Regions from separate parts of the Streptomyces sp. 8N114 genome, predicted to be linked through region 2. Evidence: predicted binding sites of a transcription regulator. Region 2 holds the regulator's gene; the other holds the start of a gene.
The links. The regulator HrcA, encoded in region 2, represses chaperone genes, less so after heat shock. The targets are predictions, from matches to a motif close to TTNGCACTCNGNNNNNCNGAGTGCNAA.
Positions count from the first base shown of each region.

Region 1 (7,313 bases), on a different contig from region 2:
GGCGTCGTCGACGACCGGGCGGAAGTACGGGCCCAAGTAGGTGCGGGTCGCCGCCGCTGAGGTTGCCAGTGCGTCGCCGGGTGCCCGTTGTTCGTGGCTGAACGCGTCGTTCCCCGCGCCCCCTGGCGGGGCGCGGGGAACGGCGTTGTTCGGGCGTTGCCTCAGTGGGCGTGGCCGTGACCGTGGCCGTGACCGGCGGCCTCTTCCTCCTCCGCCGGCTTCTCGACGACCAGCGTCTCGGTCGTCAGCAGCAGCGAGGCGATCGAGGCGGCGTTCTCCAGCGCGGAGCGGGTCACCTTCACCGGGTCGATGACACCGGCCTTGATCAGGTCGCCGTACTCGCTGGTGGCGGCGTTGAAGCCCTGGCCGGCCTCCATCTCCGCGACCTTGGCGGTGATGACGTAGCCCTCCAGACCCGCGTTCTCGGCGATCCAGCGCAGCGGCTCGACCGCGGCGCGGCGGACGGTGGCGACACCGGTCGCCTCGTCGCCCTCCTTGCCGAGGCTGCCGTCCAGCACCTTGGCCGCGTGCACGAGCGCGGAGCCGCCGCCGGAGACGATGCCCTCCTCGACCGCAGCACGGGTCGCGGAGATCGCGTCCTCCAGGCGGTGCTTCTTCTCCTTCAGCTCCACCTCGGTGGCGGCGCCGACGCGGATGACGCACACGCCGCCGGCCAGCTTGGCGAGGCGCTCCTGGAGCTTCTCGCGGTCCCAGTCGGAGTCGGTCGTCTCGATCTCGGCCTTGATCTGAGCGACGCGGCCCTGCACGTCCTCAGCCTTGCCGGCGCCGTCGACGATCGTGGTGTCGTCCTTGGTGACGGTGATGCGGCGGGCCGAGCCCAGCACGTCGAGACCGGCCTGGTCGAGCTTGAGGCCGACCTCCTCGGCGATGACGGTGGCGCCGGTCAGCGTCGCCATGTCGCCGAGCATGGCCTTGCGGCGGTCACCGAAGCCGGGCGCCTTGACGGCGACGGCGTTGAAGGTGCCGCGGATCTTGTTGACGACGAGGGTGGAGAGGGCCTCGCCCTCCACGTCCTCGGCGATGATCAGCAGCGGCCTGGAGCCGCCCGCCTGCATGATCTTCTCCAGCAGCGGCAGCAGGTCCTGGATGGAGCCGATCTTGCCCTGGTGGATCAGGATGTACGGGTCGTCGAGGACGGCCTCCATACGCTCCTGGTCGGTGACGAAGTACGGCGAGAGGTAGCCCTTGTCGAAGGCCATACCCTCGGTGAAGTCCAGCTCCAGACCGAAGGTCTGGGACTCCTCGACGGTGATGACGCCGTCCTTGCCGACCTTGTCCATCGCCTCGGCGATCAGCTCGCCGACCTGCTTGTCCTGCGCGGACAGGGCGGCGACGGAGGCGATGTCCTCCTTGGAGTCGATCGGGCGGGCCGTCTTGACCAGCTCGTCCGAGATCGCGCCGACCGCGGCGTCGATGCCCTTCTTCAGGGCGGCCGGGGAGGCACCGGCGGCCACGTTGCGCAGGCCCTCACGGACCAGCGCCTGGGCCAGCACCGTGGCGGTGGTGGTGCCGTCACCCGCGATGTCGTTGGTCTTGGTCGCCACCTCCTTGAGGAGCTGGGCGCCCAGGTTCTCGTACGGGTCCTCGACCTCGACCTCACGGGCGATGGTGACGCCGTCGTTGGTGATGGTGGGGGCGCCGAACTTCTTGTCGATGACGACATTGCGGCCCTTGGGGCCGATGGTCACCTTCACGGTGTCGGCGAGGCTGTTGACGCCGCGCTCAAGGGCGCGACGGGCGTCCTCGTCGAACTTCAGGATCTTCGCCATGGAAGCTGTTGTGTCCTCTCACACGTCTCGCACGTCTCGTACGAGCTGCGCCCTGGCCCCTGCTACCTCATCGGGAGCGGGCACCAGGGCGCGGGTCGCTGCAAACTGTGCGGCTGAATTACTTCTCGACGATCGCGAGAACGTCGCGGGCCGAGAGGACGAGGTACTCCTCGCCGCTGTACTTCACTTCGGTGCCGCCGTACTTGCTGTACAGCACGATGTCGCCGACGGACACGTCGAGCGGCAGGCGGTTGCCGTCCTCGAAGCGGCCCGGGCCCACGGCCAGGACGGTGCCCTCCTGGGGCTTCTCCTTGGCAGTGTCCGGGATGACCAGGCCAGAGGCCGTGGTCTCCTCGGCGTCGAGCGGCTGGACCACAATGCGGTCCTCGAGCGGCTTGATGGCAACCTTGGAGCTGGCGGTCGTCACGATCCGACCTCCCCCTTCGGAGATCTCAAAACGGGGTCTTATGTCTGGGGTGGCGACCTGGTAGATCCGTCGTCGCGGGTGCCGGATCTGCCCGTCGCGTACTGCTGGCACTCCCACGGGGAGAGTGCCAAGGTCGAGATTATGCCTGGCTTAGCACTCGGTCAAGCGGAGTGCTAGCCGCACCGGCTTGCGCCGATGTGAGGGCGCCCCCTCTCGCCGTCGTTCCGTGCGGAGATTCGCCGTGGGAGTGGTGTCGTCTGCCGGGTGCGGCGCCGTTGTGGCTGGTCGCGCAGTTCCCCGCGCCCCTTACGGGGCGTCCAGAAGTTCCTCGGCCTTTTCCAGGGCCCCGAGGAGGGACTCCGGGGACGGGCGGAGACCGGCGATCAGGGGGTCAAGGGTGCGTAGCCCCGCCTGGGTGAGGAGGCGCTTTTCGTTGGTGACCCACTCGCCGCGGGCCGCGAGCACCGCGTGCGCCGCCTGCGCCGCGGCGGTGGCGAGGGCGCCCGCGACCTCGGTGGCCTGGCCGCGCGGGGCGTAGGCCCCCTTGGCGTACCGCAGGGTCAGCGCGGCGCGCTCCCGCCACACCGGCGGGGCCGCGGCGCGCAGCGCTGCGGGGTACTCCGGGCGGGGCAGGGCAGCGCGCAGCACCCGGTTGAGGGCGAGTTCGGCGACAACGAGATAGCTGGGGATGCCCGCGAGGTGAAACATCAGCGGCTCCCAGTGGAAGCGGCCTTGCCGGGCCTCCGCGAGCTCGTGTTCGACCACGTCCAAGTCGCGGTAGTGGACGTCGACGTGCCGGCCGTCGATGGTCAGCCACGCCCCGCCGTTGAAGACACCACCGCCCCACTCACCGACCTGCGAGACCTCGCCCGGCCAGCCGAGGGCACGCAGATCTGCGGGGTCGAACGAGCCGCGGTAGTAGACGGCGAGATCCCAGTCGCTGTCGGGGCTGTGCGTCCCCTGGGCGCGCGAGCCGCCGAGGGTGACGGCGCGCACGGTCGGCAACGTGGCCAGCCGCTCGGCGACGTGGTCGAGGAAGGCCGCATCCGGCATGGCGTACGGCGCGGGAGAGGGGTTCTCGGGCATGTGAGGTTCCTCGGTGAAGTGAGTGACAAGTGGTGACTGCCAAGCGCCGCGGAGGGAGACGCGCCCCGAAGGGGCGCGGGGAACTGCGCGACAAGCCATGGGGGTACCTCCCTGCTCGAAGAGCTTGGGGGAACCCGCAGCCTGCGGGCGTCAGGCAGGGGCACCCCCCACCCAGAGCAGGCGAGGGCGCGGAGTCCGTACGCGGCGCGTGTCGTCACTTCACGCGCCCGACTCTACCGGCCCCGGCCCGGCCGCCGGCACGGCATGGGCGCACGGGACAATGGCCGGGTGGATCGTGAGGTGTTCGCGGAGCTGCTCTCCGAGGAGGGGCAGGAGCTGCTGCGTCAGGTGCGGGGTGTGGAGCCCGCGCGGGAGCTGGCCGTGGCCACGCGGCTGCGGCAGCGGTACGAGCCCGCGCTCGTCTCGGCGGCGCTGGCGCAGGGCCGGCTGCGCAGCCGCGCGGAGGCCAAGTTCGGCCCGGACCAGGCGCACGCCCTCTACTTCACCGCGGACGGTCTCGAACAGGCCACCCGCGCCCCTGTGGCGGCGCACCGGGCCCGGCGGATGCGGGAGCTCGGCGTCCGTACCGCGGTGGACCTGTGCTGCGGCATCGGCGCCGACGCGCTCGCCCTCGCCCGGGAGGGCATCCGCGTACTGGCGGTCGACCGCTCGCCGCTGACGTGTGCGGTGGCCCGTGCCAACGCCGAGGCGCTGGGACTGGCGGATCTCGTGGAGGTGCGCTGCGCCGATGTCACCGAGGTGGCCACCGACGGCTACGACGCGCTCTTCGCCGACCCGGCGCGCCGCACGGGCCGCGGTCGCGTCTTCGATCCCGAGGCGTACTCGCCGCCGCTCAGCTGGGCGGTGGAGACAGTCCGCTCGGCGCCGCTGGCCGCGCTGAAGGTGGCGCCGGGCATCCCGCACGAGGCAGTGCCGCCGGAGGCGGAGGCCGAGTGGGTCTCGTACAGCGGGGACGTCAAGGAAGCGGTGCTGTGGTTCGGCGCGGGCCGGGAGAACCCCGGTGCGGGCCAGGGGACATCGAGTGGGGTGCGGGCCACGCTGCTGCCCGCCGGTGACACGCTGGTCGGACGCGGGCTGCCCGACCCGGAGGTGGGGCCGGTGGGCCGGTATCTCTACGAGCCGGACGGTGCGGTCATCCGCGCCCACCTGGTCGCCGAGCTGGCGGAGCAGGTGGCGGGGCGGCTGATCGACGCCACGATCGCGTACGTGACGACGGACGCGGAGCACCCGACGCCGTACGCGTCCGGGTACGAGATCACCGACGTACTACCGTTCAACGTCAAGAAGCTCCGCGCGCTGCTGCGGGAGCGCGGCGTCGGTGTCGTCACCGTCAAGAAGCGTGGCTCGGCGGTCGAACCGGAGGAGCTGCGCCGGAAGCTGAAGCTGGACCCGAAGTCGGCCGCCGGTTCCTGCACCGTTTTCCTGACCCGCGTCGCGGGCGCGCCGAGCATGCTGCTGGGCCGCCCGCTGCGGTGACGGCCAACGCCCTTGCGGGCCGGATGCGGGGAACCGCCTAGCGGGTACGCGTGAAGTCGCCGCGCAGGACGCGTTCGGTCAGGGTGTCCTCGGTGAGGGAGCCGTAGCCGGTGGCGGCCCACAGGCTGTGCTCGGGCGGGACCTCGAAGTACGGGATCCGGCGGTCCTCGTGGGCCTGGGTGAGGACTTCCGGCGCGCGGCGGCCAGCCACAGCGGCGGCACAGTCCCCGCAGGCCGCGACGTCCAGCGACTCGCGGCGGCCCAGCGGGCGCCAGCGGACGCGCTCGGCGGCGGGGCCGTGCAGCGGGTGGAAGAAGCACAGCGGCAGCGCTGCGGTGCTCCGCGCCGATCCGGTCGACGCGGAGCGCCGCAGCGCGTCGCGGCCCTCGTGGAGGAGCGCGAGAACGCCCGCGAGGTCGGGTATGTCGCGCGCGTTGTCCAGCACCGTGCCGGCGGCGGCGTAGGCGTCGAGGGACAGCTGGAGCAGGTCGGTGTCGGCGGCCTCTTCACCGTCGGCGGCGGAGTCGCCGGGCTCGTGGGCGAGCAGTTCCTCGTTGTACGTGAGGAGTTCGCGCTGGGCGCGCTTACGCAGATCGCGTACGCCCGCCTTGCGCGCCGTCGCGAACACGGAGCGCGGCGAGGTGAACGGCGCCCGGGTGGAGGTGCGCGATCTGCGAGCCCGGTAGACCAGCACGGCGACGACGAGTACGGCCAGCGCCGGGACGATCAGCGCCGCGAGCAGCAGCGGGGAGGAACCGTCCGCATCTTCCGCGCCGTCCTCATCCGCCGAGGGGGTGCCACTGCGGTCCAGGTCCTTGGTGGCCTGCTCGTACTGCTTGTCCCCGTTCCCCGACTTCACGATCTCCAGGGCGCGGGAGAACTTCGCGTAGAGGCTTTTGCCGTCCATGTCCTCCTGGTGGCCGACGGCGGCCACGCCCCAGAACGCCTGGTGCTTGCCGTCGCGCGGGAACTCGTAGCCGTTCAGGAAGCCCTCGCTTTTGCTGAGGGTCATATAGACGGCTTCCCGCTGCTTGCTCTCGCCGAGCCGGTCGCGTACGACGTCGACCATCTTGTCCGGCTCGCCGCCCCAGGCGTCGCCGGAGATGAACGGGACGACGACGACCCGGACCGGGATGCCCGACGCCTTGATCTTCTTCGCCAGCCGGCGCTGCTGGTCGGCCGGGAACGCCTGTCGGTACGACGGATCGACGTAGACAGGTGATTTGCGGAGCCCCTCGGCGATCCGTTGGCCCGGTTTGTCGTCGGCGGCACCGGCCGGACCTGCCGTGCCGAGCAGCAGCGCGAGCGCCAGCGCGGCGACGACGTACGCGAGGACGGCTGCCGGCCGCCGGGCGGGGCGGGCGGAAGGGGCGCCGGGTGCGGCGCTCGGTTCAGTGGACACCTAGCTGCTCCCGTACTCGGCGGACGATCTGTTCGGCGGTCGGATCCTGGCCCCGGCCGGTGCCCTGTGTGGCATCGAGCGGGCCCGGGACCCGGTGGTAGGGCTCGTACGGCGCGGAGCGGCCGGCGCCGGGGGCGCGCAGACACAGCAGCCGCGATGCGACGACGCTCGCGGTGCGGGCCGTCCGGGTGGTCCGCGAGCCGGACAGCGCAGAGGACGCGGACGATGCCCCGTCGCGTCCGTCGAGCGCTGCACGGCACTCGGCGCAGACCGGTCGGGACCGGGCCCCACCGCCTTCGCCGGGAAGTTTCAGCTTCCTGGACGCGGCCCAGGGCCCGTGCAGCGGGTTGAGGGTGCACAGCCGGAGCTGGGCGGAGGTGGCTGTGGCCCGGTCGGCGAGCACGGCACGGCCGGTACGGATCAGCGCCAGCCCGGCCGCGAGCGTGGGCGCGTCGGCGTCGGCGTCCACCCGGTTGTCGCCCTCCTGATCGAGGAGCAGGGTCGCGGCGTCCAGGCAGTCCCAGGCGCGGGTGCGTACGGCGTCCGGCAGCTCGGTGGACAGCCGCTCGAACTCATCGTTCAGCTCGTCCAGTTCGCGCCGTGCCGTCTTGCGCAGCCAGCCGGCCGAGGGGCGGGCGGGGGCCTGCGGAGCCGTGTCGTCCGAGGAGGCGGCGGACCCGCGGGCGGTGGCCCGCGGCGCGCCGAGACCTGCGCGGCGCGCGATACCCAGCCCGGCAGCCGTCACCCCGAGCGCTGCCAGTGCGCCCACAGCGCCCATCAGCGCTCCGGGCCCGAAATCCCCGGAGTAGAGGGAGGGCAACTCGTCCTCCGTCACGGGGTCCTCGGCTGCGAGCGGGTCCAGATAGGGGCCGCTGCGCGGGCCGGAGGGCGCCCGGTCGATGATCCGCAGGGCTTCGCCCAGCCGGGGATACAGCCCTTCGTCGTCCTTGCTCGCCCTGTCCTCGCCGAAGCGCAGGTCTTCCGTCGCGTCGTACAGCTTTGCGCTGTCCACCTTGGCGCCGTAGTTGACGACCTCCAGCTCGCCGTCCTCGGCGGCGTCCGCGACCACGTAGACGCCGTCCCCTTCGGCACCGAGCCGGCTGTGCAGCCG
Region 1 is NZ_JBQQBT010000001.1:992,902-1,000,214, forward strand. It holds gene ACTWQF_RS04430 (SDR family NAD(P)-dependent oxidoreductase) at 1-40, shown strand, start outside; gene groL (chaperonin GroEL) at 162-1,790, opposite strand; gene groES (co-chaperone GroES) at 1,909-2,217, opposite strand; gene ACTWQF_RS04445 (nucleotidyltransferase domain-containing protein) at 2,524-3,303, opposite strand; gene ACTWQF_RS04450 (THUMP-like domain-containing protein) at 3,568-4,800, shown strand; gene ACTWQF_RS04455 (hypothetical protein) at 4,838-6,202, opposite strand; gene ACTWQF_RS04460 (hypothetical protein) at 6,192-7,313, opposite strand, start outside.
Region 1: groES (co-chaperone GroES) is a predicted target of HrcA. The motif match lies at 2,368-2,394, and genes of this name have one in related genera.

Region 2 (7,313 bases):
GATGACGCCGGGCAGCCCGAGCGTGTGGTCCCCGTGAAAGTGCGTCAGGCAGATACGGGTCAGATCGTGTGCGGCGACCGAGGTGTGCAGCATCTGCCGCTGGGTGCCTTCACCGGGGTCGAACAGGATGCCCTCGCCGTCCCACAGCAGGACGTACCCGTTGTGGTTGCGCTCCCGGGTGGGTACCTGGCTGGCGGTGCCCAGCACGACCAGTTCTCGCACGGACATCGCGGCTACCGCCTCACCCGGGCGGCCATTCGAGGCCACGGCCCCCGAGAACGTGCGCATGTGCGTGGAAGACCGTCTGCCCCGCGCCCGAACCGGTGTTGAAGACCACCCGGTAGCCGGTGCCCGGGCCGCCGTGCGGCACGGCGATCTTCTCCATCTGCGCCACCTCACCGGCCTCCTGCACCACATCGGCGAGCAGCTGCGGGGAGGCCGCCGCGAGGGAGGCCGCGTCCGGGTAGTGCGCCCTCGGGATCACCAGCACATGGGTGGGCGCCTGCGGGTTGATGTCCCGGAACGCGACGGTCGTCTCGGTCTCCCGCACCAGCGTCGCCGGCACCTCACCCGCGGCAATCTTGCAGAACAGGCAGTCCTGCTGCGGTTCTCCGTTGGAAGCCATGCCGGGATGTTACCCGAGCACCGGTCGGGGCCCCGGCGTTCGCCAGGGCCCGTGCCCGTCGTCCCCAGCGGCCGTGGGAGCTCCACCCCAGCAGGCGCAGGAGCTCACCCCCAGCGGCCGCAGCGCGCGAGCACCACGGCGGTGGCGGCCGTCCCGGCGGTGGAGGTCCGCAACACGCTCGGCCCGAGCCGGAAGGGCGCGGCGCCGGCTCCGGCGAACAGCTCCAGCTCCTCCGGAGCAACCCCGCCCTCGGGGCCCACCACCAGCACGATCTCCCCTGCCGAGGGCAACTCGGCGGTGGCCAGCGGCGTGCTGCCTTCCTCATGCAGCACGCCCGCGAAGTCGGCGGCCCGCAACAGCTCCGCGACCTCCCGCGACGATGCGAGGTCGGCCACCTCCGGAAAGCGCAGGCGCCGCGCCTGCTTCCCCGCCTCCCGAGCCGTGTTCCGCCACTTGGCGAGCGACTTGGCAGCGCGCTCCCCCTTCCACCGGGTCACCGCCCGCGAAGCCGCCCACGGCACGACGGCGTCCACCCCCGTCTCCGTCATCGTCTCCACGGCCAACTCCCCCCGGTCCCCCTTGGGAAGCGCCTGTACGACGGTGATCCGGGGGCGCGGTTCCGGCTCCGTACGGATCTCGCGGACGGCGACCTCCAGCCGGTCCTTGCCCTCGGCAGCGGTCACGCTCCCGTACGCGCCGGTGCCCGCGCCGTCCGTGAGCACGACCTCCTCCCCCGGCCGCAGCCTGCGGACGGAGACGGCGTGCCGACCCTCCGGCCCGTCGAGCACCACTGTGCCGGGATGCAGCAGACCGGAGTCGGCGAGGAAGACCGGCGCGCTCACGAGGGCACCTCCCGCAGTGCCGCACGCGCCTCGGCGAGCTCGGCCGCCAGCACCTCCACCAGTTGTCCGGCGGGCAACTCCCGGGCCAGCCGGTGCCCCTGACCCGCCCACAGCGCCATCGCCTGCGGGTCTCCCGCCTTCGCCGCCGCCTTGCGCAGCCCGGCCGTCAGATAGTGGAGCTGCGGATAGGCGGCGGGCGCGTACGGGCCGTGCTCGCGCAGGAAGCGGTTGACCAGTCCCCGCGCCGGGCGCCCCGAGAAGGCCCGGGTCAGCTCGGTACGGGTGAACAGCGGGTTGGTCAGCGCCTGCTTGTGCAGCGGGTGGGCGCCGGACTCCTCGGTGGCCAGAAAGGCGGTGCCCAACTGCGCCGCCACAGCGCCGGCCGCGAGCACGGCGGCGATCTGCTCACCGCGCATCAGTCCGCCCGCGGCGACGAGAGGCAGCTGCACGGCTTCCCTGACCTGCGTGATCAGCGACAACAGTCCGATGCCGCCGCTCCCCCGGTCGCTCTGCGGGTCGTCGCGGTGCGTGCCCTGGTGCCCGCCCGCCTCTATGCCTTGCAGACACACCGCGTGCGCACCGGCCGTCTGCACCGCCCTCGCCTCCGCGACCGAGGTCGCGGTGACGAGGGTGCGGGTGCCCAGCTCCGCGAGACGCTCCAGTACCCGGCTGGTGGGGCAGCCGAAGTGGAAGGAGACGACGGGGACGGGGTCGTCGTAGAGGATCGCGAGCTTCGCCTCGTACGCGTCGTCCGTCATGCCGTCGGTGTCGCCCAGTTCGGTCTCGTACCAGGTGGCCTCGCCCGCGAGCTGTTCGCGGTAGACGACGACTGCTGACGGGTCGGTGGTACGGGGCTGCGGCATGAAGAGGTTGACGCCGAACGGGCGCTCTGTGAGCCGCCGCAGCTGTCTGATCTCCTCGTACATCGCCTCCGGCGTCTTGTACCCGGCGGCGAGGAAGCCCAGGCCCCCCGCCTCGCTCACCGCTGCAGCCAGCGCGGGCCGGGAGACCCCGCCCGCCATCGGTGCCTGGATGACGGGATGCGCAGTCAGCTCGTAGAGCGAAGACGACGAGGTCGACATGACCACATCCTGTCACGCCCCCACCACAGCCCCGGCCCAACCCCCGACGCCCCAGAAGACCACCCCCGCCCCCCAGGCCAAGCCCGAACGGCCCCGCCTTCAGCGCGATCTGACAGCCTCGCCTCAGCGCGGTCGAACAGCCCCGCCTCAGCGGCCGTTACTGCATCCACCGGGGGACAACCCCCAGACCCCCGGCCGATCCCGAATGGCGGCCCGCCTCAGCGGCCGTTGAAGGCGTCCTTCAGCCGGGAGAACAACCCCTGCTGGCCCGGCTGGAACTGACCCGTGGGCCGCTCCTCGCCGCGGAGTTTGGCCAGGCGGCGCAGGAGCTCCTCCTGGTCCGGCTCCAGCTTGGTCGGCGTCGTCACCTCGACGTGCACGATGAGCTGGCCACGGCCACCACCGCGCAGGTGGGTGATGCCACGCTCGTGGAGCGGGATCGACTGACCGGACTGGGTGCCGGGGCGGATGTCGACCTCCTCCATGCCGTCCAGCGTCTCCAGCGGCACCTTGGTGCCGAGGGCCGCGGCCGTCATGGGGATGGTGACAGTGCAGTGCAGGTCGTCACCACGGCGCTGGAAGACCGGGTGGGCGTTCTCGTGGATCTCCACGTACAGATCACCGGCCGGGCCGCCGCCCGGGCCGACCTCGCCCTCGCCCGCGAGCTGGATGCGGGTGCCGTTGTCGACACCGGCGGGGATCTTCACGGTGAGGCTGCGCCGCGAGCGCACCCGCCCGTCGCCCGCGCACTCCGGGCAGGGGGTGGGCACGACGGTGCCGAAGCCCTGGCACTGGGGGCACGGCCGGGAGGTCATGACCTGGCCCAGGAAGGACCGGGTGACCTGGGAGACCTCACCACGGCCGCGGCACATGTCGCAGGTCTGCGCCGAGGTGCCCGGCGCGGCACCGTCGCCGCTGCAGGTGCCGCAGACGATGGCGGTGTCGACCTGGATGTCCTTGGTGGTGCCGAACGCGGCCTCTTCCAGGTCGATGTCCAGCCGGATCATGGCGTCCTGGCCCCGACGGGTACGCGAGCGCGGCCCGCGCTGCGCCGCCGTGCCGAAGAAGGCGTCCATGATGTCGCTGAAGTTGCCGAAGCCCCCGCCGAAGCCGCCGGCACCGGCGCCCGCGGCGCCCGCGGCCGGGTCCCCGCCGAGGTCGTAGACCTGCTTCTTCTGCGGGTCCGAGAGCACCTCGTAAGCGGTGTTGATCTCCTTGAACCGCTCCTGGGTCTTCGGATCCGGGTTGACGTCCGGGTGCAGCTCGCGCGCGAGTCTGCGGAACGCCTTCTTGATCTCGTCCTGCGAGGCGTCACGCTGCACGCCGAGGACCGCGTAGTAGTCCGTCGCCACTTATGACTCCGCCAGGATCTGTCCGACGTACCGTGCCACTGCGCGTACAGCTCCCATCGTTCCGGGGTAGTCCATGCGGGTCGGTCCGACCACACCGAGCTTGGCGACCGCTTCGTCGCCCGAACCGTAGCCGACCGAGACGACCGATGTGGAACTCAGTCCCTCATGCTGGTTCTCATGCCCGATTCGTACGGTCATGCCGGGGTCCTTGGCCTCTCCGAGCAGCTTCAGCAGAACGACCTGCTCCTCCAGCGCCTCCAGTACGGGCCGGATGGTGAGCGGGAAGTCGTGCCCGAAGCGGGTCAGATTGGCGGTGCCGCCGATCATCAGCCGCTCCTCGGTCTCCTCGACCAGGGTCTCCAGCAGGGTGGCCAGCACCGTCTGGATCGTGCCTCTGTCGTCGGCGTCGAACGCCTCGGGCAGGTCCTGCACCAAGGACGGGACCTCGGTGAAGCGCTCGCCGACCACCCGGCTGTTGAGCCGGGCACGCAGGTCGGCCAGTACCGTCTCGCCGATCGGCGCCGGGCAGTCGATCATCCGCTGCTCGACCCGGCCGGTGTCGGTGATCAGCACCAGCATCAGCCGCGCGGGCGCCAGCGCCAGCAGCTCCACGTGCCGCACCGTCGAGCGGGTCAGCGACGGATACTGCACCACCGCGACCTGCCGGGTGAGCTGGGCGAGCAGCCGGACCGTACGGCCGACGACGTCGTCGAGGTCGACGGCGCCCTCCAGGAAGTTCTGGATGGCGCGCCGCTCGGGGGGCGACAGCGGCTTGACCCCGGCGAGCTTGTCGACGAAGAGGCGGTAACCCTTGTCGGTGGGGATCCGGCCCGCGCTGGTGTGGGGCTGGGCGATGTACCCATCCTCCTCCAGCGCCGCCATGTCGTTGCGGACGGTGGCCGGGGACACCTTCAGGTTGTGGCGCTCCGTGAGGGCCTTGGAGCCCACCGGCTCCTCCGTGCCCACGTAGTCCTGGACGATGGCGCGGAGGACTTCAAGTCGACGCTCGCTGAGCAAGGCGCACACCTCCCGTCCGGCCGCTGGTCTGGAGTCCGATCCCCTGGCGGTCTCTGGCACTCTTCATGCCGGAGTGCCAAGTCCCTGAGCCAGTGTACGGCCGGTCACCACGGCCAGGGCAAGGGCCGCCTGATCGCAGGCCCGACCGTACCGCGCCGCTGCGGCGGCGGCGCTGCTTCCGCGCGGCCGAGGGCGCGGTGGTCGGGCTGCCGCTAGCGTCGTCGTATGCAGCCGTTCGGTAAAGACGCGAAGCAGGATTCGCCGGCCGACGACCGGCGCTGGGAGCGGATCGCGCCCGGGGTGCTGCGGCGCAGACTGCCGCAGTGGGACGCGACGGTCGGCGCCGTCGGGGGCGACAACGAGGCGCTGGTGGTCGACACCGGGTCCTCGCTGCTGGAAGGCTCGGAGATCCGTGCCGAGGTGACCGCACTGCTGGGGCGCCGGGTGACGCGGGTGGTCCTCACCCATCCGCACTTCGACCACATCTTCGGCGCGGCCGTCTTCTCCGGCGCCGAGGTGTACGCGGCGGTCGGCGTCAGCGAGCTGCTGGCCCGCAACACCGACCTGCTGCGGGACGACGCCGTGGCACACGGCCTGCTGGAGGACGAGGCCGGGGAGGCGGCGGACGTGCTGGTGCGCCCGCACCATCCGGTCAGCGGGCAGCTGACCCTCGACCTGGGCGGGCGGGAGGTCGTGCTGGTCAACGTCGGCCCCGCGCACACCGAGCACGACCTGGCCGTGCTGGTGCCCGGCACCCCCGATGTCGTCTTCTGCGGGGACCTCGTGGAGGAGTCCGGCGCCCCCCAGGCCGGCGCCGACGCCCACCCCTCCCGCTGGCCGGCCGCGCTGGACCGGCTGCTGGCGCTGGGCGGCGAGGACGCGGTGTACGTACCGGGGCACGGGGCACTGGTGGACGCGGCGTTCGTACGGGCACAACGGGAGGAGCTGGCACGCCGGTTCGCGTCGTACGGCGCGTAGCAGAATGTGCGCATGCGCAGCCGTTACGACAATCCCGATCTGACCCCTCCCTGGAAGCGGGCTCGGAGCGTGCCCGAAGTGGCCGCCGAGCCGGATCTGGTGGTGGAGGAGGTCACCACCGGGTTCTGCGGAGCGGTCGTGCGCTGCGAGAAGACGGCTGAGGGGCCGACGGTCACGCTGGAGGACCGCTTCGGCAAGCACCGGGTCTTCCCGATGACGTCGGCGGGCTTCCTGCTGGAGGGGCGGACGGTGACGCTCGTACGTCCCCGCGCGGGTGCGGGCGCGGGTGCGGATCCCGGGGCTGGTGTCCCGGCGGCCGGGCGGCGGCTGACGGCTTCCGGCTCCGTCGCCGTCCCCGGCGCGCGGGCCAGGGTGGCGCGGGCTGCGCGTATCTATGTCGAGGGGCGGCACGACGCCGAGCTGGTCGAGAAGGTGTGGGGCGACGACCTGCGGATCGAGGGGGTGGTCGTGGAGTACCTGGAGGGCGTCGACGATCTGCCCGCCGTCGTGGAAGCCTTCTCCCCCGGCCCCGGGGCCCGGCTCGGGGTGCTGGTCGACCATCTGGTCCCCGGTTCGAAGGAATCGCGGATCGCCGCCCAGGTGAGCGGGGACCACGTCCTGGTGGTGGGGCATCCGTACATCGACATCTGGGAGGCCGTGAAGCCTGCCTCGGCGGGCATCCGGTCCTGGCCGCGCGTCCCGCACGGCCAGGACTGGAAGACCGGCGTGTGCAGCGCGCTGGGGTGGCCCCGGAACACCGGCGCGGCCTGGCAGCACCTGCTCGGCCGCGTCCGCTCCTACAAGGACCTGGAGCCCGCGCTGCTGGGCCGGGTCGAGGAGCTGATCGACTTCGTCACTGCTCCGGCTTCTCCGACTGCTTGACCGGGAGGGTCTGGAACTCCTCGGTCTCCAGCTTCACCCCGAGAAGGTCGAGCGGGAGCGACTCGCCGAACCGCGCCCGGCGCTCCACCCGGTAGTCGGCCTCCTCGCCCTTGCCTGCCGGTTCGGTGAGCAGGACGCACTCGCCCTTGAATGGGTCGATGATCAGGTATCCGGGGACGCCGCCCGCCGCGTAGAGCGTGCGCTTGGTGACGTAGTCCCGGTGCTTACTGGTCTTGGAGACGACCTCCAGGAGGAGGGTGATCTCCTCGGGGGGCATCAGCCTGCCCGACTCCGGGCCGGCGTCACGCGGAATCACGACGAGATCCGGCTGGGGCTCGCTCGTCTGGGCGAGGAGGCCGACGTCCTGGGTCTGGAGCCGCTGCCAGCGCTTACGGGGGATCTGGTCCGCCACGGCCTCCACGATCCGGTTATGGACCAGATCCGGCCCCGCCATCATCACGATTTCCCCCCACAGCAACTCCGCCTTGAAACCCTCCGGTACTTCGAGTTCCTCGAAGGCGTTTATCGCGTGGGA
Region 2 is NZ_JBQQBT010000012.1:17,229-24,541, reverse strand. It holds gene ACTWQF_RS23225 (ribonuclease Z) at 1-228, opposite strand, end outside; gene ACTWQF_RS23220 (histidine triad nucleotide-binding protein) at 242-625, opposite strand; gene ACTWQF_RS23215 (16S rRNA (uracil(1498)-N(3))-methyltransferase) at 730-1,467, opposite strand; gene ACTWQF_RS23210 (nitronate monooxygenase) at 1,464-2,549, opposite strand; gene dnaJ (molecular chaperone DnaJ) at 2,768-3,901, opposite strand; gene hrcA (heat-inducible transcriptional repressor HrcA) at 3,902-4,918, opposite strand; gene ACTWQF_RS23195 (MBL fold metallo-hydrolase) at 5,144-5,896, shown strand; gene ACTWQF_RS23190 (DUF3097 domain-containing protein) at 5,909-6,778, shown strand; gene ACTWQF_RS23185 (Uma2 family endonuclease) at 6,750-7,313, opposite strand, start outside.